Regions from separate parts of the Micromonospora humidisoli genome, predicted to be linked through region 1. Evidence: riboswitches for the same ligand, from Rfam matches in the RefSeq annotation. Region 1 holds a riboswitch; each other region holds the start of a gene.
The links. Region 1 has a riboswitch for cobalamin ahead of bluB (5,6-dimethylbenzimidazole synthase). Riboswitches for the same ligand answer to the same signal wherever they lie in the genome.
Positions count from the first base shown of each region.

Region 2: another riboswitch for cobalamin. It lies ahead of JQN84_RS21075 (CbtB domain-containing protein); the one in region 1 lies ahead of bluB (5,6-dimethylbenzimidazole synthase).
Region 3: another riboswitch for cobalamin. It lies ahead of JQN84_RS27750 (ribonucleoside-diphosphate reductase subunit alpha); the one in region 1 lies ahead of bluB (5,6-dimethylbenzimidazole synthase).

Region 1 is NZ_JAFEUO010000010.1:46,866-54,505, forward strand. Features, by position in the region: gene kdpA (potassium-transporting ATPase subunit KdpA) at 1-246, shown strand, start outside; gene kdpB (potassium-transporting ATPase subunit KdpB) at 267-2,459, shown strand; gene JQN84_RS28620 (potassium-transporting ATPase subunit C) at 2,461-3,342, shown strand; gene JQN84_RS28625 (TetR/AcrR family transcriptional regulator) at 3,527-4,114, opposite strand; gene JQN84_RS28630 (SDR family oxidoreductase) at 4,196-5,089, shown strand; cobalamin riboswitch at 5,108-5,306, shown strand; gene bluB (5,6-dimethylbenzimidazole synthase) at 5,344-5,976, shown strand; gene JQN84_RS28640 (hypothetical protein) at 6,062-6,406, shown strand; gene JQN84_RS28645 (tetratricopeptide repeat protein) at 6,722-7,640, opposite strand, start outside.
Region 2 is NZ_JAFEUO010000005.1:544,323-551,962, reverse strand. Features, by position in the region: gene JQN84_RS21110 (SigE family RNA polymerase sigma factor) at 1-230, opposite strand, end outside; gene JQN84_RS21105 (hypothetical protein) at 364-984, opposite strand; gene JQN84_RS21100 (GNAT family N-acetyltransferase) at 1,175-1,705, shown strand; gene JQN84_RS21095 (dihydrofolate reductase family protein) at 1,812-2,426, shown strand; gene JQN84_RS32335 (TOPRIM nucleotidyl transferase/hydrolase domain-containing protein) at 2,477-3,973, opposite strand; gene JQN84_RS21085 (histidine phosphatase family protein) at 4,038-4,646, opposite strand; gene JQN84_RS21080 (CbtA family protein) at 4,643-5,446, opposite strand; gene JQN84_RS21075 (CbtB domain-containing protein) at 5,437-5,640, opposite strand; cobalamin riboswitch at 5,675-5,816, opposite strand; gene JQN84_RS21070 (PepSY-associated TM helix domain-containing protein) at 5,872-7,320, opposite strand; gene JQN84_RS21065 (copper resistance CopC family protein) at 7,545-7,640, opposite strand, start outside.
Region 3 is NZ_JAFEUO010000009.1:68,840-76,479, forward strand. Features, by position in the region: gene JQN84_RS27745 (ribonucleotide-diphosphate reductase subunit beta) at 1-548, opposite strand, end outside; gene JQN84_RS27750 (ribonucleoside-diphosphate reductase subunit alpha) at 602-2,977, opposite strand; cobalamin riboswitch at 3,099-3,312, opposite strand; gene JQN84_RS27755 (helix-turn-helix transcriptional regulator) at 3,340-4,227, opposite strand; gene JQN84_RS27760 (oxidoreductase) at 4,357-5,259, shown strand; gene JQN84_RS27765 (hypothetical protein) at 5,314-6,033, shown strand; gene JQN84_RS27770 (TetR/AcrR family transcriptional regulator) at 6,088-6,654, opposite strand; gene JQN84_RS27775 (PEP/pyruvate-binding domain-containing protein) at 6,662-7,640, opposite strand, start outside.

The sequences.
Region 1 (7,640 bases):
GTCAGCACACCGTGGTGGAACACCGCGCTGGGCCTGTGCATGCTGCTCGGCCGGTTCCTGCCGATCATCTTCGTGCTCGCGCTGGCCGGCTCGCTGGCCCGCCAGAAGCCGACTCCCGCGTCCGAGGGCACCCTGCCGACCCACAAGCCGCTCTTCGTCGGGATGGTCGTCGGCGTCACGGTGGTCCTCGTCGCGCTCACCTTCCTGCCCGCGCTCGCGCTCGGCCCGCTGGCCGAAGGGCTGTGACCACCATGAGAGAGAAGGACATGACCACGTCCACGTCGGCACCGCACGGCACCGCCGACGCGGCCACCGCCGGTACACCCGCCACCCAGGGCAACCGGGTCGGAGGCGGTCTGCTCGATCCGAAGCAGCTGCTCCGGTCCCTGCCCGACGCGCTGCGCAAACTCGACCCGCACACGTTGTGGCGCAACCCGGTGATGCTGATCGTGGAGATCGGCGCGCTGTTCACCACGGTGCTCGCCGCCGCCGACCCGTCGGTGTTCGCGATCGCGATCGCGATCTGGCTCTGGCTGACCGTGCTCTTCGCCAACCTCGCCGAGGCGGTCGCGGAGGGCCGGGGCAAGGCGCAGGCAGCCACGCTGCGGCAGGCGAAGAAGGACACCATCGCGACCCGGCTGGTCGGCTGGACGCCGGGGGCCGCCGCGAACACCTACACCGACGAGGCTGTGCCGGCACCGGAGCTCAGGCAGGGCGACGTCGTGCTGGTCGAGGCCGGCAACATCATCCCCGGCGACGGTGACGTGGTCGAGGGCATCGCCAGCGTCGACGAGTCGGCGATCACGGGGGAGTCCGCCCCGGTGATCCGGGAGTCCGGCGGCGACCGTAGCGCGGTCACCGGGGGGACCAAGGTCCTCTCCGACCGGATCGTCGTGAAGATCACGCAGAAGCCTGGCGAGAGTTTCATCGACCGGATGATCGCCCTTGTGGAGGGCGCCAACCGGCAGAAGACGCCGAACGAGATCGCGCTCAACATCCTGTTGGCCGCGCTGACGATCATTTTCCTGCTGGCCGTGGTAACCCTGCAACCGCTCGCCATCTTCGCCAAGGGCTACCAGGCCGCCGCGCCGGACTCCGGGGCGATCACCGACTCCGGGGTCACCGGCGTGGTGCTGGTCTCGCTGCTGGTCTGCCTGATCCCGACCACCATCGGCGCGCTGCTCTCGGCGATCGGCATCGCCGGTATGGACCGCCTCGTCCAGCGCAACGTGCTGGCGATGAGCGGTCGGGCGGTCGAGGCGGCCGGCGACGTCAACACGCTGCTGCTGGACAAGACCGGCACGATCACTCTCGGCAACCGGCAGGCCGCCGAGTTCCTGCCGGTGGACGGCGTGGACGCGGCCACCGTCGCGGACGCGGCCCAACTCTCCAGCCTGGCCGACGAGACGCCCGAGGGGCGCTCCGTGGTGGTACTGGCCAAGAACGGGTACGGGCTGCGCGAGCGCGAACCCGGCCTCATTCCGCACGCCACCTTCGTGCCGTTCACCGCGCAGACCCGGATGAGCGGCGTCGACCTCACCGCCGACGCCGGTCAGGACCCGGCGCGCCGGGTCCGCAAGGGCGCCGCCGCCGCCGTGATGAAGTGGGTACGCGAGAACGGCGGCCACCCCACCGAGCAGGTCGGGCAGATCGTCGACGAGATCAGTGGCATCGGCGGCACCCCCCTCGTCGTGGCCGAGCACGTCGACGGGGAACCGGCCCGCGCCCTCGGGGTGATCCATCTCAAGGACGTGGTCAAGGCCGGCATGCGCGAGCGCTTCGACGAGATGCGCCGGATGGGCATCCGGACCGTGATGATCACCGGCGACAACCCGCGTACCGCGAAGGCCATCGCGGACGAGGCCGGCGTGGACGACTTCCTCGCCGAGGCCACGCCGGAGGACAAGCTCGCGCTGATCAAGAAGGAGCAGGAGGGCGGCCGGCTGGTCGCGATGACCGGCGACGGCACCAACGACGCCCCCGCCCTGGCCCAGGCCGACGTCGGCGTGGCGATGAACACCGGCACGTCGGCGGCGAAGGAGGCCGGCAACATGGTCGACCTGGACTCCGATCCGACGAAGCTGATCGAGATCGTCGAGATCGGCAAGCAGTTGCTGATCACCCGGGGCGCGTTGACCACGTTCAGCATCGCCAACGACATCGCGAAGTACTTCGCGATCATCCCGGCCATGTTCGCCGGCATCTACCCGAGCCTGGACACGCTGAACGTCATGCGGCTGGCCAGCCCGGAGTCGGCGATCCTGTCGGCGGTCATCTTCAACGCCCTGGTGATCATCGCACTGATCCCGCTGGCCCTGCGCGGTGTGCGCTACCGCCCGGCCAGCGCCTCGAAGCTGCTCAGCCGCAACCTGTTGCGCTACGGCCTCGGCGGCATCGTGGTGCCGTTCGTCGGCATCAAGCTCATCGACCTGCTCATCCAGTTCGTCCCGGGGATCTGACATGCGACTTCCCAGTTGGCTCACCCAACACCTGGCCGCCCTGCGCGCCGTACTCGTCTTCACCGTGCTGCTCGGCTTGGCCTATCCGCTCGCCCTGGTCGCGGCCGGGCAGCTTCCCGGCCTGTCCGGCACGGCGGACGGCTCCCTGATCACCGTGGACGGCAAGACCGTCGGCAGCTCGCTGATCGGGCAGTCGTTCACCGACGGGGACGGCAACCCCGTCCCGCGCTATTTCCAGTCTCGCCCGTCCGCCGCCGGCGACGGCTACGACCCGACCTCCACGGCGGCCGGCAACCTTGGCCCGGAAAGCGTCGTCGACACCCTCTCGACCGACCCGGAGGCAGCCTCCGAGAGCCTGCTCACCCAGGTCTGCACCCGCTCCAGGGCGGTGGGTGCACTGGACGGGGTGGACGGACGACGCCCGTACTGCACACCGGACGGGGTCGGCGCGGTGCTTGCCGTGTTCCGCGCCGACGGGCTCACCGGCCCGGTCATCCGCGTGGTCAGCGTCAACCAGGTCGCCCCGGCCACGCCGTTCGTCAGCTCCTGGCAGGGCGTGCCTGTCGAACTGGCCAGGCCGGACGAGGACTACGTGGCCGCCGGCGGGCTGATCGTGCCGGTGCGGGGTGACGCTCCGGCGACACCCGCGGTGCCGGCCGACGCCGTCACCGCCAGCGGCAGCGGCCTCGACCCGCACATCTCCCCGGCGTACGCCCAGATCCAGGTGGCCCGGGTCGCGCGCGAGCGCGCCGCGGACCCCGCAGCGGTCCGGGCACTGGTGGCGAAGCACACCACCGGCCGGTCGCTCGGCTTCATGGGCGAGCCCGGCGTGAACGTACTGGAACTCAACCTGGCCCTCGACGAGAGGTTTCCCGCCCGCTGACGGACGACGTCGGGCAGGGCCGGCTCCCGGGTCGGCCCTGCCCGGACCTACCCACGGGCCACCGGCCGGCTCGTCGGCCCCGTGTCGTCCCCGGCCCGCCGACCACGTCAGCCTGCCAGACCCGGTGCTGCCGAGCCCACGTGCCGACCGGTCCCCACCGGCCGTCGAGTCCGCTGCCCGCCGGTCAGGTGTGCCGGTTCCTGACGGCGACCATGTCGACGAGGGTGTCGGTGAGCTCTTCGGCGCTGACGCCTCCCCACTTCGGGTCGGCGAGCTGGCCACTGGCCTGTAGGCCGGCGATCCCGTTGGCGCTGCTGATGAGCAGGGCCGCGTACCGGCGGGCGTCCTGCTCGCCCACCAGTTCGGCGACGACGGCCAGGAACTCGGTCTGGCTTCGCTGGGCGGCCCGGGCGAGTGCGCTGGGGTCGCCGGGCGGGTTGCTGAACATGAGCTTGTAGAGGTGCGGTTGACGGCGGCCGACGTCGACGAGTGCGAGGAGGCCGCCGCGGAGCTTTTCGGCGGCCGACAGGCCAGGTGTCGCGCGAAGGGTCTGCATGCGATCCCCGAGCGTGTCCCAGGCCCGGGTCCCGACGGCGATCAGCAGGCTTTCCTTGTCGGGGAAGTGCCGGTAGGGCGCTCCGCGCGTCACTCCGGCGCGTGCTCCCACCGCGCGCAACGTCACCGCGTCGAGGCCACCGGAGTCGAGCAGCTCGGCGGCCGCTTCGAGCAGGGCGCGGCGGGTTGCGGCGGCTGATTCGGCGCGGCTGGTCACGCGGACGATGCTAGTCCGCCGGTGATGACTAAGTCACTTCACTCGGTTGACGTTGTCATCTGATTGGTGCAGACTTGAGAGATGACAACGTCAACTGAAAGTCGGGAACTCGTGGTCGTGACCGGCGCGTCGACCGGCATGGGTGCGGCCACCGCGCGGGAACTGGCCCGGCGTGGTTTCCACGTCCTCGCCGGCGTGCGGCGCGAGGGCGACGCCACGCCCCTGCGGACCGACCGCATCGAGCCGGTGATCCTCGACATCACCGACCCCGACCACGTCGCCGCGCTCGCCGCACGCGTCGGGCGGGATCCGCTGCCGCTGCGGGCGCTGGTCAACAACGCCGGCGTCCCCGGTGCCGGCCCGGTCGAGGTGGTGCCGCTGCACGAGTGGCGGCGCATCTTCGAGGTGAACCTCTTCGGTCACGTCGCGGTCACCCAGGCCCTGCTCCCCGTGCTGCTGCGCGGCAAGGGGCGCGTCGTCAACATCAGCTCCCTCAACGGCAGGGTCTCCATGGCCGGCTACGGTCCGTACGCCGCCAGCAAGTTCGCCATGGAGGCGATGAGCGACGCGCTGCGCAACGAACTGGCCCCGTACGGCGTGCGGGTGGTGGTGGTCGAACCGGGCGGCGTCAAAACCGAGATGTCCCGCGTCGGCCTCGCCGCCCTCGGCCGTCTCGACGAGACGATGACCCCGGAGCAGAACGAGCGCTACGGTGCCCTGATGCAGGCGATCCCCTCCCACGTGGCGGCGTTCACCAGGGCCGGGGTGACCTCCGCCGTCGCCGCGAAGAGGATCGCCGCGGCGGTGACCGACCGCAGGCCCCGCACCCGCTACACCATCGGCGCGACGGCTGCCCTCCTCATCCGGGCCTCCCGCGTCCTTCCCGACCGGATGCTCGACCGGATGACGACCTCCGACCTGCGCAGGCACTACCCGACCGGGAACCGTGGCCGCACCACCGCCACCCGTACGTGATCCACCGATAGCATCGGCGGCGGCATGATCGTGCGAGGTGCCCCGCAACTGCGGGGAGAATCGGGAAGCCGGTGTGAATCCGGCACGGGCCCGCCGCGGTGACCGGGGAGCGACCGTCCAGGCGCGAGGAGCGCAGCCACTGGCCGTACGGCTGGGAAGGCGGACGGGTCGGCGTTGATCCGGGAGTCCGAAGACCGGCCTCGCGTCGACCGCCCACCCGTCGGGGGTGGGCCGAGCGCAGCGGGAGCCTGCCTGTGGAACTCTACGACGCCATCCACCGCCGCCGGGACGTCCGGGCCGAGTTCACCGGGGATCCGGTGCCGGCTGACACCCTGCACCGGATCCTCGACGCCGCGCACGCCGCGCCCAGCGTCGGCCACTCGCAGCCGTGGGACTTCGTCCTGGTGCGGGACCCTGCCGTCCGTCGTCGGTTCTACCGGCACGTGCAGGCCGAGCGGGCCACGTTCGCCGCCACTCTGGACGGTGCCGCGGCCGAACGGTTCGCGCGCATCAAGATCGACGGGGTGCTGGAGTCGACGCTCTCGATCGTCGTCACCTACGACCCGCAGCGCGGGGGCCCGGCGGTGCTCGGGCGGCACGCCATCGCCGACGCCGGCCTCTACTCGGTCTGCCTGGCCATCCAGAACCTCTGGCTCGCCGCGACCGCCGAGGGGTTGGGCGTGGGGTGGGTCTCCTTCTACCGGGAGTCGTTCCTGGCCGACCTGCTGGGTGTGCCGGCCGGCATCCGGCCGGTGGCCTGGCTCTGCGTCGGGCCGGTCACCCATCTGGAGGCCGTGCCCGACCTGGAGCGGCACGGGTGGCGGCGACGCCGGCCGCTCGCCGAGGCGGTGCACCACGACCGCTGGCTGCACCGGGCGACCGACTGACCGAACAGCTAATTCGGGTACGTCGATGCAACGGTTAGGCTGACGTCGCGCTCAGTCGTTGCCTGGCTACGTTGGGAGGAGTTCCATGCGTACCACCGTCACGGCCCTGGCCACATCCGCGCTTGCCGCCCTGGGCCTCGTGGCCGCCGGGGCCACGCCGGCCCTCGCCGCCGCCCCGGCGCCCTTCTGCGAGTCCGGCGCGTCGCAGTTCTACTGCGACGGCAGCAGCACCGGCACGACGACCTGGAGCATCACCTGGTACTCCGGCAGCGTCGGCACCTTCACGACCGCCGGGCCGACCCTCTTCGCCACCTGCCCGGCCAGCAACCTCGGCCACCCGGTGCGGGCCAGCTACAGCTACGTCGACGGGGGTACCACCCAGTACAGCGGCACCACCCAGTTCATCTGCCGCAGCGGCGCCTGGCAGTAGAGCCGTCCAACGTCCGGCGTACGCGTCACCCACGCGTACGCCGGACGGGCTCGTGCTGCGGCGCAGCTACTCCGCGACCGCCGGACCCTCATGCCCGCGATGAGCACCGCACGGTGCCGGAATGGGGCCCGATGACAGCCGAGCCGGTCCGCGAGGGGAAGTACGCTCGCATCGAGCGGCCCGCCGCGACGCTGTCCAAGACCCCGCCGCTGGGCATCGACATCTTCGACCCGCCCCTGCACTGTCTGGTCCTGGCCGAGGTCGAGCCTCGCATCACCGCTCGGGCCGCGGAGGGCGTCGGACGGCGTCGGGTGGTCACCGGGCGTCGATCGCGTCCGTTCCGAGCCGGCCGGTCAGGCGCGCTCGGGTGGCCGCTGTCGCCGGGTGGTCGACGCCGAACCACCGGATCTGCTCCTGGAGCAGCCTCCGGAGTATGTCGGCGGCCTCGACGTGCCGTCCCTGGCCCTGTAGGGCGCGGCCGAGCCAGTAGCGGGGGCAGTTGTCGAGGGTCTCCGGATGTTCGGGGCCCAGCAGGCGAACACGTCTGGCGACGACCATGCGCAACACCGCCTCGGCTTCCTCGTGACGGTCGTCGAGCACGTAGCCCTCGGCGAGGGATTGGTAGGCGTCGAGGACCTCCACGTGGTCGTCGCCGAGCACCGCCCGGCGGTCCGCGATCACCCTCCGGTACTCGGCCTCGGCCTCGGCGGGTGATCCGGTACGCCATGTCGCCCAGGCGAGGCAGCACCTGGTGTGCAGCGTGTCCGGATGGTCGGTGCCCAGCAGGCGTCGACGTGCTTCGCCGACCGCGGTCAGTCCCGCTCGTGCCGATTCCCAGTCGCCGGTCTGGCCGACCGCCCAGGCGAGCTTGTGCCGCACGTCCAGCACGTTCAGCGGCGGCGGGTCCGCCTGGCTCTCCCAGGTCCGCAGCAGCGCGGCCAGCATGGCGCGGGCGGCGTCCCAGTCGCCGTTGCGGCCGGTGGCCCAGGCCAGTTCCGCTCGGAGGTTCAGGCGCGAGGGATGGTCTTCGGGCAGGGGAGTGACGCGGGCGAGCGCATGGGAAGCGAGTTGTCCGCTGGCGTCGGCCGCACCGCTCCAGGCTGCGGCTGCCACGAGCCGGGCTGCGACGTCGAGCAACGCCGCGAGGTGTTCCTCGTCGAGGTAGGCCGGACTCGTGTCGAGTAGCTGCCGGACGTGTGGGCTGACGACGGCGGCCAGTGGCCAGGTGCGACTG
Region 2 (7,640 bases), on a different contig from region 1:
TTCACCGTCTTGCGCCAGGCGCTCACCGCGATCCGGTACGCCACCTTGCGCACCCACGCCTCGGGGCTGTCGCACTCCCGCACCGTCGACCAGCGGCTCCAGGCACGGGCGTACGCCTCGGCCACCGCGTCCTCGGCCTCGGTACGGCTGCCGACCATCGCGTACACCTGCCCCAGCACCCGCTGGGCCGACGAGGCGTAGAACGCGTCGAACTCCTCGGCGTCACGCATCGATCACGATCTCCACCACCCGCTCGCCTCTGGTCCCGTCCCACCCTGCGCCCGGCCCCGCCCGCCGCTGTCGCGCCCCGTTCCGGTCGGGTCGGCCGGCGTCGTGCCCCCGGCCGACCCGACCGGCCCACCGTCACCGTCCGGCCGGTGCCGGCCCGTTGTCGGTGAACCGGAAACTGCTGGTCGGCGGGGCGTCACCCAACTCCTCGAGGATGAGACCGGAGCGCGCGGAGGTCCGCAGGAACGCCCCGGCGCTGCTGATCAGGTACGACGGCGTGCTGCCGGCCGCCGCGACGATCTCGAACTGCTGGCGCGCGTCGTCGCTGCGGCAGGTGGCCGCCTGCACCACCAACGGCTGGCTGTTGCCCGGATTATGCACCCGCCAGCACAGCGGGCCGGCACTGGTCCGGGCGTACGCCTTGATCAGGTACTTGCCACCGCCCAGCGGGGTCGGTACGAACAGCTGCCGCCCCTGGTCGTCGTCGACCTCGGCCAACCGCCCGGAGTCGGTCAGCGACAGGCCGCCCTCGAACGAACCGACCCGGACGATCGTGTACTGCCGGGTGCCGGTGAACCCGCGCGGGGCGGAACTCGTCTTCGGCGGGGTGGCGGACAGCCCCACCGCCACCGCCGCCGTCTTCCGCTGCGGCTCGGCCGGGGGCGCGTCGGCCCCGGGCCGCGACTGGGCACAGGCCGCCAGCGCGCCGGTCAGGGCCAGCAGCCCGACGCCCGCGAGCCATCGTTTCGTCGACATCGTTCGCTCCTTCTGGTGGGGGATCTCCGTCGACGTACCGGCCCGGTCGTCGCCGCCGGTACCCGACTCACCCCTCAGGACGTCCGGAACGGCCCCCCGGTTTCACCGCCCACCACGATCTTTTCCGCCGGCGACCGGACCGCGGCGTCGGCGCGCCCACCCCCTCGTCCGGCGGGGGTACCTTCGGCGGATGCCTGACCTGATCGCCCCCACCGCCCACCTGCGCGACGCATGGCAGGAAGCGCACGCGGAATGGGGGCCGGGGCAGCACGAGGACGGCTTCGGACTGCGCCCGTCCGACGAGGTGGACACGCCGGCCGGGTTCGCCGCCTGGCTGGCACGACTGACGCCACCGCCGGACCGGTCTGGGGCGACCGACCACACCTGCACGTACCGCTGGATCATCGAGCGGGAGCCGGGACGGGTGCAGGTGCTCGGCGGGATCGCCCTGCGCCCCGACCACGACGAACAGGCGCACTGGGCCGGCCATCTCGGGTACGGCATCCGTCCCTCCGCACGCCGCCGGGGGCTGGCCACCTGGGCGGTGCGACGGATGCTCGCCGAGGCACGGCTACTCGGTCGGGAACGGCTGCTGGTCGTCTGCGCGACCGACAATGTTGCCTCGGCCCGGACGATCGAACGGTGCGGCGGCCTTTTCGAGGGCATCGGGGACACCCGCTTCGGCCCCACCCGACGCTACCGGATCAGGCTGCGCGGTTAGGGCCCGCTCACGACGGGCCGGACCGTCGGCCGGGGGATGGGCGATGTCCGACCGGGAAGTTTGGGATGCTGGGCCGGTCCGGCTACCGACCTGAAGGGACCTCCCGATGGCAAAGGTCATCTCCACGCTGTTCATCTCGGCCGACGGCGTGGCCGAGATCGACCCCGACTGGCACTTCCCGTACTTCGACGACAACATGGGGCGGGCCGTCAGCGCGGACTACGACACCGCCGACGTGCTGCTGCTCGGCCGGGAGACCTACGACAGCTTCGCCGGGGCGTGGCCCGACCGGGAGGCCGCCGGCGGTGACGACGCCCCCTTCGCCAAGCAGCTCGGCGACCTGCGCAAGGTGGTCGTCACGCGGCAGGCGAGGGAGCTGCCCTGGCGCAACTCCGAGGTGCTCGACGGTGACCTCCTCGACGTCGTCGCCGCGCTGCGTGACGACCCCGGTGTCGGCGGCGTCCTCATCCCCGGCTCGATCTCGGTGGTGCAGCAGCTGCTCGCCGCCGGGCTCGTCGACGAGCTGCGGCTGCTGGTGCACCCGGTGGCGGCGCGCAAGGGCCGCAGGCTGTTCGACGACGGGAACACCCCGTACCACCTGCGGGTGACCACGACCGAGGTGTACCCGACCGGGGTGATCCGGGTGATCTACGCGCCGACCGACGCGCCGGCGGCGGCCGGCTACGACGAGGCCAAGGAACAGTTGGCCGCCGGGGAGTAGCCCCCTGCCGACGGTGCCGTCCCGTCGTGACGCGCGACAGGCGTGCCGGGTCAGCCGGTGGCGTCGGGCGGGCGCGGGTCCAGATCGGCGGCGGTGACGGCGCCCCGCGCCCGCAGCCACCCGACCAGCTCGGTGGCGCCCCGCCGGACGGCCGCGTCCAGGGCGGTGCGGTGCTCCCACGGCGGTACCCGGTTGAGCCGCGCGCCGCGTGCCCACAGGTACCCGGCGCAGGACTGCCGCCCGCCGTGGCACGCACCCCAGAACGCCCAGTCGATCTCGTCGGGCGTCGGCGGGGTGTCGCCGGTGCAGGCCCGCTCCACCCGGTCGTGCAGGCCGAGCGTCGCCGCGTCGACGAGGGTGGTGCGGGCCCCCCGGACGACCAGCCGGTACGCCGCCCGCCACTGGGCGAAGGCCCGCGCGTTCGCCAGCGGCGTGCCGTCGGCGATCACGCTCCCGGGAGCTTCGAGGTCGGCGCCGGCGTCCAGCAGGGCGTCGACGACGTCCACGTCGTCGCAACTGGCCGCCCAGTGCAGCGGGGTCTCCCGGTGCGGCCCGGCGAACCGGGCGTCGACGTCGGCACCGGCGGCGACCAGTGCGGCGACGGTGGCGGCACCACGCGGGAACCGGCCCGGCCAGTCGGTGACCACGTGCAGCAGGGTTCGGACCCCGCCGACCCGGTCGGCGATGCGCGCGGCGGCCAACCCCGGATGCGCGTCGAGCAGCGACCGCAGCCGGGCGAGGTCGCCGTCGCGGATCGCCCCGGTCACCGCGACCGCCAGCGGATCGTCGGCAGCGAGCAGTGGCGGGTCACCGGTCATCTGCGCGACCCTACCCGGGCCGGCGGCCGTGTCCCGCCGCCCGGGTGCGTCCGGGGGGCGGTCGGTGCGGTGTGGTCGGGCGGGAAGCAGCAGGTCCAACGGCCGGGGCACGTGGTCCGGGTCGAGGGCGTGCACCAGCGCGGCGGCGTACCGGGCCTTGCGGCCGCTGGTGGTGCCCAGGAACCGGCGCAGTTGCCGCTCGACGGACCGGCCGCGCTGGGCGGGCTGGTTCTGGAAGACCCGGAACCGGGGCAGGTCACCCTCAGCGGCGAGGACGTCCTCGACTCCGGCGGGACCCGACGCGCGGATCAGTTCGTCCTCCAGGTCGGCGACGCAGACCGGGAAGCCCAGCGCCTCCATCGCGGGGCGGTCCAGGCCGACGCCGAGACCGACCTGCTCCAGGCCGCGTCGGAACCAGCCCTCTTCGGCCTCGTCGCACATCCCCCGGACGGCCAGGCCGAGACCCGGCGGACCGAGCAGCCGCAGGAACCGGCCGGCGCTCGTCGCACCGCCGATCGGCAGCACGCAGACGCCCTCGGCGGGCAGGTCGCGGCCACGCCGTACGGCCAGCGCCTCGACCGCGCCGCGGTCGCTGACCCCCTCGACGAGCACCACCGTGGTCAGCCCGGCACCGGCCAGGCGGCGGGCGAGCACCGCGGCCTGCGCCGAGTCCGGGCCGCCGGCCGCCCAGGTGTGGACGGCGACGCGGAAACGGTCCGGTTCTGGCACACGTCGAGTCTCGCCACCACCCAGCCCGCACCGCCACCGGATTCGCCGGAGGCGGACCGGCCGGTCATTGTGGGTGCCGGTCCCCGGGCCCGGCCGGCGCGGTGAACCGGAGCTGCCACCGGGGGCCGTACCGGCTGAGGCGCACCACCGCCAGGGGGGCGACGTCCAGCCGGGGCAGGGCGGCCATCGGCAGGCCGAGCGCGTGCACGATCGCCACCCGGACCACCATCGGATGGGTCACCGCGACGATCCGCCGGCCCGGCCCGAGCCGGTCGTCGAGCCAGCCGGCGACCCGCTCGCGCAGCGCGACGAGGGACTCCCCGCCGTGCGGCGTCGCCCCGGGCGTCTCCCACCACTGGCGCAGCGCCCCGGGCTCGCGCGCCCCGACGTCGGCCAGGCTGCGCCCGGCCCAGCCGGCGTAGTCGCAGTCGGCCAGCGCAGCCTCGACGGTGGGCCGTAACCCCAGGGCGTACGCAGTCTGCACCGCTGCGGTCGCCGGGCTGGTCAGACAGGTGTCCACGGTGCCCAGTGGCCCGGTCCGGCCGTGACCGGCCAGGGCGAGGGCGGCCTGTCGACCTCCCTCGTCCAGGTCGTCGTCGCCCGCGCCGAACACCGCCCGCCGCAGCGCGCCGGTGTGGGCGTGGGCGACCAGCCGCAGGCTGGTCGAGGTCACGGGCGGGCCGGCGTGCCCTGACCGGTCAGCGGCGCACGGGCCCGGTCGCCGGGGCGCGGCCCTGCGGTGCGTCGGCTCATCAGGGCGCTGAACAACAGACCGAGGGCGGTCCACAGCACCACCTGGGTGCCGAGCGAGGCCAGCCGGAAGTTCCACAGCAGGGCTGCCGGGAAGTCCTCCGGGACCTCCTGGAACGACGGCAGGACGACGTACCCGACGCCGGCGACCAGGACGAACCCGCCGAGGGCCGCGCCGCACCGTTGCCAGGGCGGCGCGTCGGCGCGGACCGACCGGTAGCCCAGGGTGCCCGCCCAGACGGCCACCAGGCCGAGCACCACCAACGCCAGGTAGGCGGCGGTGCGCTGGTCGATGGTGTCGGGGTTGCCCACCGCCGGGGGATTGGCCGGGTACTTCCCGAACGGCACGAGCACTACGCCGAGCAGGGCACCGCCCGCCAGCAGCAACGCCGACCGGCCGTCGTCGGCGGCCGGGAACCGTCGGCGCAGCAGCACGTACGCGGTCGCGAGCAGGCCACCCATCGCCGTCCCGAACAGGCCGGTGGCCAGGAACAGGCCGAACCGCTGCCCGTCCCGGCCGACCAGGTCCTCGGCGTGGTGGTCGTCGGCCACCGGCCCGGTGTGGGTGGCGGCCTCCTCGATCGCGATGGCCGCGTCGATGCGCGGCTCACCGGCGAGGTAGCCGAAACCGCCCGCGAGTAGACCGGCGACGAGGCCGGCGAGGAGCCCGCGGAGCAGGACGGTGACGAAGGTGGGTGGGTTGTGGGCAGCGGTCAGTGGCACGGGACACCGAGCAGGTGCCGGCCGTCGTGCATCAGTTCGTGCAGGAACATGCCGCTGCGCGAGACCGCCCCCTGGTCGAACGCGACCAGGTAGGTGAGCAGCAGGAGTACGCCGGCGACGGCCAGGGCCGTCCACCACAGACGGGTGGACCCGACGGGGTGCACCAGCGGCTGGGCAGGAGTGGGACTCGACATGGGATTCGAACCTTCCCGGGGATGACGCGTCCCCATCGCAAGGCTGCGGACGACCGAGCGTCCTGGCTCACGGACCCGTCGACGACGGAACCGCTCACAGTGGCGCGACCGCGCCGGATTCCCACCGGCTTACCTCGCGACGCCGCAGATAGTGGGTCGACCGTAACGGCGCGACCCCCGACCGGTCAATCGTCGCCCGGGGAATGTGACGTGCCGGCCGGGGGCGGCACGTCATCCGCCGGCCGGTGCGGGGGCGGCGTCGCGGCGACGTCGGGCCGCCACGCCCAGGGCGACGTCGACGACGAGGAAGGCGAGCAGGCTCAGCCCGAGCAGGGGCAAGGCCCAGCCGATCGCCGCCACCACCGGTACGCCGACGGGCACCGCCCACCACGGCAGGCCCCGCACACCACCCCGGGGTGGCGGGGTGCCGGTGCGGGCCCGGCGGTCCGCCCGGGTGGGCCGGCGCTGCCACCACATCCGGTACCCCCAGACGACGACGCAGAGCAGCCCGAGGGCCAGCGCGGCGAGCAGGATCTGGTTGACCGGGCCGAGGAGCACCCCCATGTGGGCCTGGATGCCGAGTCCACTGAGCTGGGCCAGCAGCGGCCAGTCGGCGAAGTCGCTGCGGGCGGTGACCGTCCCCGTCGTGGGGTCGACGGCGACCCGGTCCTTGGCCACCGGCCAGGTGTTGTCGACCTGGGTGACCGTCCAGGCCGAGCCCGGCTCGCCGGGGGCGATCTCGACCGGGCCGGCCAGCCCGGCCGTCCGGGCGGCGGTCAGCACCCGGTCGAAGGCGGCCGACTCGACCACCCCGCCGGCCCCGGCGGCACCGTGGTGGCCGCCACCGGGGTCGACCGGAGCCGGTCCGGCGGCGAGGGCGGTGGAGAGTTGCGGGGCGCGGGCGTCGAGGGCGTCGAGACCGGCGCCGAAGTTCGCCCCGGCGTACCGGGACCAGGTCAACCCGGTGGCCGCGAGGAACAGCAGGCCGACGGTGAGCCAGATCCCGGTGGTGGCGTGCCAGCTGCGGGTCCGGCGCACCCCGCGGGCGGCGGTCAGGTCCGGTACGAGCAGGTGCCGCGCGGTGGACCGGGAGGCGCGGCGGCGACGCCACCACAGCACCACCCCGCCGAGCGCGAGCACCCACAGCCAGCTCGCGGCGAGCTCCGAGTAGTGCCGGCCGACCGCGCCCAGGTGCAGGTTGCGGTGCAGGTCGTCCAGCCAGGTGGTGGCCGGTGTGGACCCGAACCAGGTGGTGAGCTGCCCCTGCACCCGGCCGGTGTACGGGTCGACGTACACGGTGTGCTGCTTGTCCGCCAGCTCCGGCACCGTGAACACCACCCTCGTGGTCCGGTCGCCGGTGCCGGGCTGCACCGCGCTGACGCTGCCCTCCGGATGGGCGTTGCGGGCCGCCCCGACCTGGTCGGCCACCGGTACCGGGCGCTCACCCACCTGCGTCACGGTCAACACCTCGCCGTAGAGCGCCGCGTCCACCTGCGGGGCCACCGTGTAGGCGAGCCCGGTCAACGCGGCGACCACCAGGAACGGCGCGACCAGGACACCGGCGTAGAAGTGCAGCCGCAGCAGCAGCGCGCCGAACGGGGAGCCACCCCGGGCCGGCCGGGCGGGTGGGGCGGGTTCCGGCCTCGGCGGGTCGGACAACTCAGTGACAGACATATCCATCCGATCGAATGTGTTGGATGTATTCGATGGTCGCCCCGTGCCTGCGGGTCAGCCGATTCCCTGCGGTCGGCCCCGCCTGGTGAGGTAGTCGCAGCGGACGTCCCCGCGGTTCCCGGCACATGTCCGGACGGGCCGGCGGCGTCACGGGTCCACAAGGGAACGACCGTCTGCCGGCGCGGGTCTGCGGGCCGCGACCGCCTGCGGCCCAGCGGCGGCGGGTGGCTTCAGGGGCGCCGCGACCGGCGTCGCCGACGCAGCAGGGCTGCTGCGGCCAGCAGGACGACTACCGCGCTGCCGGCGGCACCGACGACGGTGGACCG
Region 3 (7,640 bases), on a different contig from region 1:
GACCGCAGGAAGTAGACGTAGGCGAACGCGCCGTAGAAGAACAGCCCCTCGATGCAGGCGGCGAAGCAGATCAGGTTGAGCAGGAACGCCCGCCGGTCCGCCCGGGTCCGCAGCTCCCGCAGCTCGAACACCGAGTCGATCCAGCGGAAGCAGAACTCGGCCTTACGCCGGATCGACGGGATGTTCTCGATGGCGGCGAACGCGGCGAACCGTTCCTGCTCGTCGGGGACGTACGTGTCGAGCAGGTTCAGATAGAACTGCACGTGCACGGCTTCCTCGAACAGCTGCCGGGACAGGTAGAGCCGGCCTTCGGGAGAGTTGACGTGCTGGTAGAGGTTGAGCACCAGGTTGTTGGCGACGATCGTGTCACCGGTGGCGAAGAACGCCACCAGCCGGGACACCAGGTGCCGCTCGGCGGGCGACAGCCGTTCCAGGTCGGCCAGGTCGGAGTGCAGGTCGACCTCCTCCACCGTCCAGGTGTTGCGGATGGCGTCCTTGAACCGGTCGAAGAAGTGCGGGTAGCGCATCGGCCGCAGGGTGAGGTCCATGCCGGGGTCGAGCAGCAGGTGCCGCCCGCCGGTGCGGGTTTCGTCGACGGTGGTCACTGGCACGCCTCGCAGCTCTCGGGGTTCTCCAGGGAACAGGCCAGCGCCTCGGCGTCGGCCGCGACGACCGGGGCGACGGTGACGGTGGCCTGCTGGATCCGGGTCGCCGGACGCGACCGCAGGTAGTATGTGGTCTTCAGCCCGGACTTCCAGGCGTGCAGGTACATCGAGGACAACTTGCCGATGGTCGGCGCGCTGAGGAACAGATTCAGCGACTGCGACTGGTCGATGTAGGGTGCCCGCGCGGCGGCCAGGTCGATCAGCGCCCGCTGCGGCAGCTCCCACGCGGTACGGAACAGCTCCCGCACCTCGGCGGGCAGGTCGACGATCCCCTGCACCGACCCCTCGGCCCGCTTGATCTGGTCGCGGATCTCCGGCGTCCACAGGCCGCGTGCCTTCAGCTCGCGTACCAGATAGGTGTTGATCTGGAGGAACTCCCCGGACATGGTCTCCCGCTTGAACAGGTTGGACACCTGTGGCTCGATGCACTCGTAGCAGCCGGCGATCGACGCGATCGTGGCGGTCGGGGCGATCGCCACCAGCAGCGAGTTGCGCAGGCCGTGCGCCGCGATCCGGGTGCGCAACGCCGCCCAGCGCGCGGTCTGGGTGGGCTCCACCCCCCACAGGTCCGGGTGCAGGTCACCCCGGGCCGCCCGGGTCTGCGGGTACGCGGGATGTGCGCCGAACCGTTCGGCCAGACCGGTCGACGTCTCCAGGGCGGTCAGGAAGATCTCCTCCTGGACCCGGGTGGACAACTCCCGGGCCCCGGCCGAGTCGAACGGCAGGCGCAACGCGAACAACGCGTCCTGCAAACCCATCAGCCCCAGCCCGACGGGCCGCCAGCGCGGGTTCGACGCCGCCGCCTGCTCGGCCGGGTAGTAGTTGATGTCGATCACCCGGTCCAGGAACACCACCGCCGTGCGGACCGTGGCGCGCAGCTTCTCCCAGTCGACACCGTCGCCGGTGAGGTGTGCGCCGAGGTTGACCGACCCCAGGTTGCAGACCGCCGTCTCGGTGTCGCTGTTGACCTCCAGGATCTCGGTGCACAGGTTGGACAGGTGGATCGTGTTGCCCGGCACGCCGGTCTGGTTGGACAACCGGTTCGACCGGTCCTTGAACGTCATCCACCCGTTGCCGGTCTGCGCCAGGGTGCGCATCATCCGCCCGTACAGGTCCCGGGCCTTGACCGTGCGGACCGCCTTCTTCTCGGCGACCCGGTACGCGGCGTCGAACTCCTCGCCGTACAGGTCGGGCAGCTCCGGGGCATCCGACGGGTCGATCAGCGACCAGTCGCCGTCGGCCTCGACCCGGCGCATGAACTCGTCGGGGATCCAGTTGGCCAGGTTGAGGTTGTGGGTGCGCCGGGCCTCCTCACCGGTGTTGTCCCGCAGCTCCAGGAACTCCTCGACGTCCGGGTGCCACGGTTCCAGGTAGACGCAGGCCGCCCCCTTGCGCCGGCCGCCCTGGTTGACCGCCGCGACCCCGGCGTCGAGGGTTTTGAGGAACGGCACGATCCCGTTGGACCGGCCGTTGGTGCCCCGGATCAGCGCCCCCCGGCCACGTACCCGCGTGAAGGAGATGCCGATGCCGCCGGAGAACTTCGACAGCTTCGCCACCTGGTGGTAGCGCTCGTAGATCGAGTCCAGTTCGTCGCGCGGCGAGTCGACCAGGAAACACGACGACATCTGGGTGTGCCGGGTGCCCGAGTTGAACAACGTCGGGGAACTCGGCAGGTAGGCCAGCGACGACATCAGCCGGTAGAACCCGACCGCCTCGTCGGGCGTGCCGGACAGCCCGCAGGCCACCCGCAGCAGCCAGTACTGCGGGGTCTCCACCACCAGCCGTGACCGCGGGTGCCGCAGCAGGTAGCGGTCGGCCACCGTACGCAGTCCGAAGTACTCGAACCGCAGGTCACCGGCCGGGTCGACGGCGTCGTCGAGTTGGCTGGCGTGCCGAGCCACGAACGCGGCGGTGTCGTCGGCGATCAAGCCGAGGCCGTGGGCGTACCGGATGGACTCGCTGAAGGAGGTCACCTCCTGCCCGCGGACCTCCTCGTCCACGTAGGCGGCCAGCAGCCGGGCCGCCAGCCGGGAGTACTGCGGTTCCGTGCCGATCAGCTCGGCCGCCGTCTGGATCGACAGTTTGTCCAGCTCGGCCGTTGTCGCCCCGTCGTAGAGGCCACTGATCGTCCGGGTGGCCACCCGCAGCGGGTCGACCTCGTCCAGGTCGGTGGCCCACCTGGCGACGGCCGTGACGATCCGGTTGACGTCCACCGGTTCGGTGTCGCCGTCGCGCTTGCGGACCCGCATCGCGGGCCGGCGTGGCTGCGCGCCGTCGACGTCGGACGGTGGGCTCTGCGCTGTGCTCGTCATGACCTCTCCTCGCTGTCACCGATGGCCATCGGGACGCGGGAGAACGCCAACGGGCGCGGCGCGACGGCCGGCCCGGGTGCTGGCGTCGGTCGTCCCGCGCGACCTCCGACCGCCGCGCGCAGCAGCGCACGGCGCACTGGCAGGTCTTCGGACTCGCGGGCGTGACCGGGGTCGGTCGCCTACTGGCCGTCGCTTCCCAGACCTCGCGGTCCAGTGCTCGATGACGGCGGTCGTTCCCACTTACCGCTGCGGGGCAGTCCCGGATTCCCACCGGGTTCCCTGTTGCCTCGACCGGACCACCGGGCCCGGCCGAACCAGCTGCGTGGCACACCATATATGGCGTAGATGGGGGAGAGGCAACACTAGATGTCGCGTCGGCGTGTCAGATAACTCTCACCCGAGCGGCCGGTGGCCCGCAGTGACGCCAGCAGCCGCAGCGCGTCGGCGTCGGCGCTGCCCGGCTCGGCGGTGAAGACCAGCATGACCGGGCCGGGGTTGCCGGGCAGCGGGTAGGTGTCCCAGTCCAGGACGATGTCGCCGACCTCGGGGACCTGGAAGGTCTTGGTGCCGCTGACCGAACCGCGCACGTCGTGCCGGGACCACAGCCGCCGGAACTCGGCGCTGCGGATGCTCAGCTCACCGACGACGGCGGTGGCCCGGGGATGGGTGGGGTCCGTGGCGACGGCGGCGCGCATCATGCCGATGTAGTCCATGGCCTGCTGCTCCCAGGCCGCGCAGCGCCGCACCGGGGCCGCCGCCTCGTCGAACATCAGCAGCAGCATGTTGAGCCGGTCCGGCGGGTGGTCCGCCGGGTCACCGAGCAGCGCCACCGCCCACGCGTTCCAGGCGAGCAGGTCCAGGTGACGGCCGAGTACCACCGCCGGGGTGTCCATCACGCGCAGCAACCGCCTGGTGCTCTCCGGCACCCGCTCCGGGCCGTGGTCGACCCGGGCGGGCACCGGCCGGCGGGCGGCGCGGGCCAGGGTGAACAGGTGCCGGCGTTCGTCGTCGTCGAGGCCGAGCGCGGCGGCGAGCCCGTCCAGCACGTCGTCGGACGGGCGAACCTCCCGGCCCTGTTCCATCCGCTGGTAGTAGTCGGTGCTCAACCCGGCCAGCAGCGCCAGTTCCTCGCGGCGCAGCCCGGTGACCCGGCGTCGGCCGCCCGGCTCCAGGCCGACGTCCCGGGGGTGCAGCCGGCCGCGCCGGGCGCGCAGGAAGTCACCGAGTTCACGGGCGTACGGATGGGTCATGTCGCCAGTGTGACGCGGCCCGGACCGGCGCGGGTAGGTCTGCGGGACCTAGGCAACCGGCTACGACGGAGTCCGCCCGGCCGGTCCGTAGCGTCGGTGCTCCCACCCCCGACCGCTCAGGAGCAGCAGATGACCTGGACCGCCGACCACATTCCCGACCAGCGTGGCCGCACCGTCGTGGTGACCGGCGCGAACTCGGGCCTCGGTCTGGTCACCGCCACCGCGCTGGCCCACCGGGGCGCGCAGGTCGTGCTCGCCGTCCGCGACACCGCCGCCGGCCGGCGGGCCGCCCGCAGCATGGGCGGCGACGTCGAGGTACGCGAGCTGGACCTCGCCTCGCTGGCCTCGGTACGGGAGTTCGCGGCGGCCCTGGCCGCCGACCACCCGAGGATCGACCTGCTGGTCAACAACGCCGGTGCGGTGCTGCTCGGCCCGCGCCGCACCACCGTCGACGGCCACGAGCTGCATCTGGCCACCAACCTGCTGGGGCACTTCGCACTGACCGGCCTGCTGCTGGGCAACCTGGCCGCCGCGCGGGCGGCCCGGGTGGTCAGCCTCAGCTCGATCACCCACCGCAACGCACACCTGGACTTCACCGATCTGATGGTCGAGCGTGGCTACCGGGGTTCCACCGCGTACGGCCGATCCAAGCTCGCCACCACCGTCTTCGGCATCGAACTGGACCGCCGGCTGCGCGACGCCGGATCACCGGTGCTCAGCGTGCTGGCGCATCCCGGCGTCACCCGCACCAACCTGACCCCCCGGGCCTGGTCCCACCAGGGCCGGTCCGGCCGGGTGTTGGCCCGGCTCAGCCTGCTGGCCACCCAGTCGGTCGAGCAGGGTGCGTTGCCCCAGCTGCGCGCCGCCACCGACCCGGCGGTGCGCGGTGGCCAGTTCTTCGGCCCGGCCCGCCTTTTCCAGACCTGGGGGCCGGTCACCGAGGTGCGGGCCAGCCGGGAGGCCACCGACCCGGCCGTCGGCCGTCGGCTGTGGACGACGGCCGAGGAACTGACCGGCGTGAGCTATCCCTGACGCAGGGCGCACTAGCATGGCTGCGGTCGGTGACGGCGGCGGAGACGAGGCGACATGGGATGGCTCGGGCGGGTGCTCGGCGGCGGGGGCCGGCAGGTCCAGGACGATCCGGTCCGGCAGGCGGCGCTGTCGGCCGAGGTGCGGCAACGCTTCGGCGCGCACCTGGCCGTCCGACCGTCCGACCAGGTGGCGGGGATGATCCGGCTGCTCGACGACGGCGACGGCCTGGCAGTGGCGGCGGCGATCGTCGGTGAGTTCGCCGATGCGGCCCACGCGGACCTGTCGGCCCAGACGGCGGAGCTGTACCGGCGTACCGGTCAGCGGTTCCCGGTGGACCGGCGCAACTACCGGCCGCTGTGGCGTGCGGCAGGCGGCCGGCTGCACTGGCCGCTGTTCGCGTTGCCCGGCGGCCTGCACCCGTACGTGCACGTCGCCGCCGCCACCACGGTGGTCGGCACCCGGGCGGCGCAGTTCGTCCGGGCGACCGACCCGCATCCGCTGCTCGCCCGCCTGTTCGAGGTGCTCGACCTCACCACCTGCGGTTGGGAGTACGGCCGGGTGCGGGTGGACCACGACGGGGCGTCGCTGGTGGGTCGACTGATCTCGACCACCCGGGACGTCCGGGCGGCGATGAAGGAACCCCCGTCGCTGCCGCCGTCGGTACGGGAACTCATGCGCACCAACCGGACGGTCGACGTCTTCGACCTCACCGGTGACCGGGTGGTCGGCACGATCAACGTGGGCGGCGAGCTGCGCCCGGCCCTGCTCACCTGATGTCACCCGGGGTGGACGCCGTCGGCGTCCACCCCGCTCCCGACCGGCGTCGGGTCAGGCGAAGAGCAGGTCCAACTGGTGGTCGAGGACCGCGGTCGCCCGCGCCGGGGTGTACTGCCCGCCGAGCAGGTACACCCCCAGCCCCTCCACCAGCGCCAGCAGTCCCGCCGCGGCGTCCGACGCCGGTGGACGCGGCAGCAGCCCGGCGATGAACTCCACCAGTTGCGCGGTGTCCGACCGCAGGCCGGGGGTCGCCGCCGGGTGCAGGGCGGTCCAGGAGAGAAACGCCAACGCCACCCGCCCGTCCGCGCGTGCCGCCTCGTCCAGCGGCAGCAACGCCGCAAGCAGGGTGCGCAGCAGCAGCCGGGGCTGCGGGTCCGGCCCGAGCGCCGCGACCGCCGCCTCGACCCGGGCCCGACCCCGGTCACGGACGACGGACAGCGCGAAGGCCATCATCTCCTCCTTGGTGGTGAAGTAGTGCTGCACCATGCCGGCGGAGACCCCCGCCTCGGCGGCCACGTGCCGCAGACTCACCGCCTCCAGACCCCGGTCGGCGGCGACCCGCATGAGCGCGTCCGCGATCAGCGTGCGGCGTTGACGGGGATCGACCTTCCTGGGCACCGGGGGCCTACCGTGCCGTGGTCACGGTGCCGGCCGCGCCGTCCACGGTGACCAGCTGACCGGTGACGATCCGTGCGGTGGCGCCCGGCACGCTGATCACGGCCGGGATGCCGTACTCGCGGGCCACCGTGGGGCCGTGCGCCATGATCGCGCCGGTCTCGGTGACCAGCGCCCCGGCGGTCAGGAACAGCGGCGTCCAGCCCGGATCGGTGGTGGCCGTCACGAGGATCTCCCCGGGTTCGAGGTGCGCGGTGGCCGGGTCGGTGACCACCCGGGCCGGGCCGGTCACCCTACCCGTCGCCGCTCCCACCCCCCGCAGCACACCGGTCCCGTCGGCGGGGGCCGGCAGGGTGCTCTCCACGTCGGTCCCGTCGGACAGCAGCGCCACCGGCACCACCCGACGGCGCAGCTCACGCCGGTGTGTCGCCCGGCGTCGGGCGACCAGCCCGGTCAGGTCGGCACCGTCGAGGGCCGCCTCGACCTCGTCGAGGGTGAGGAACATGACGTCGTCCGCCGTCGGGAACAGCGTCGCCCCGATGAGCAGCAACTGCTCGCGTACGGTCCGGAGCCGGTACAGCCCGGCGAACTTCCCGGCCTCCCGCAGCCCTGCCAGCCGTCGTGCCCGCCGCAGCAGGAGGACCGCGATCCGGCCCCGGACCGGGCGACGTCGGTGGACCCGGGCGGCCAGTTCGTCGAGCGCGGCCCCGGCTGCTGCGGCGGCCTCGGTAAAGCGCCTGTCGGGTGCCTGCGCGGGGTCGGTGAGCCGTAGGTAGTTGGCGATCGCCGCGAAGACCGGGGTGGGGTCCTCGGCCCAGCGAGGCACCCCGACGTCGGCCTCGGCCGCCGCGCGGTGGCCGTAGCGGGACAGGAACCCGGACAGGCCGATCTCGGGGAGCGCACCCCGCAGGTAGCGGGCCGAAAGCTCGGCCGGTGGCGTGTCGAGGAGCAGTTCGCGGTGCTCGCGGGCGGCGCTGGCCAGCGCCCAC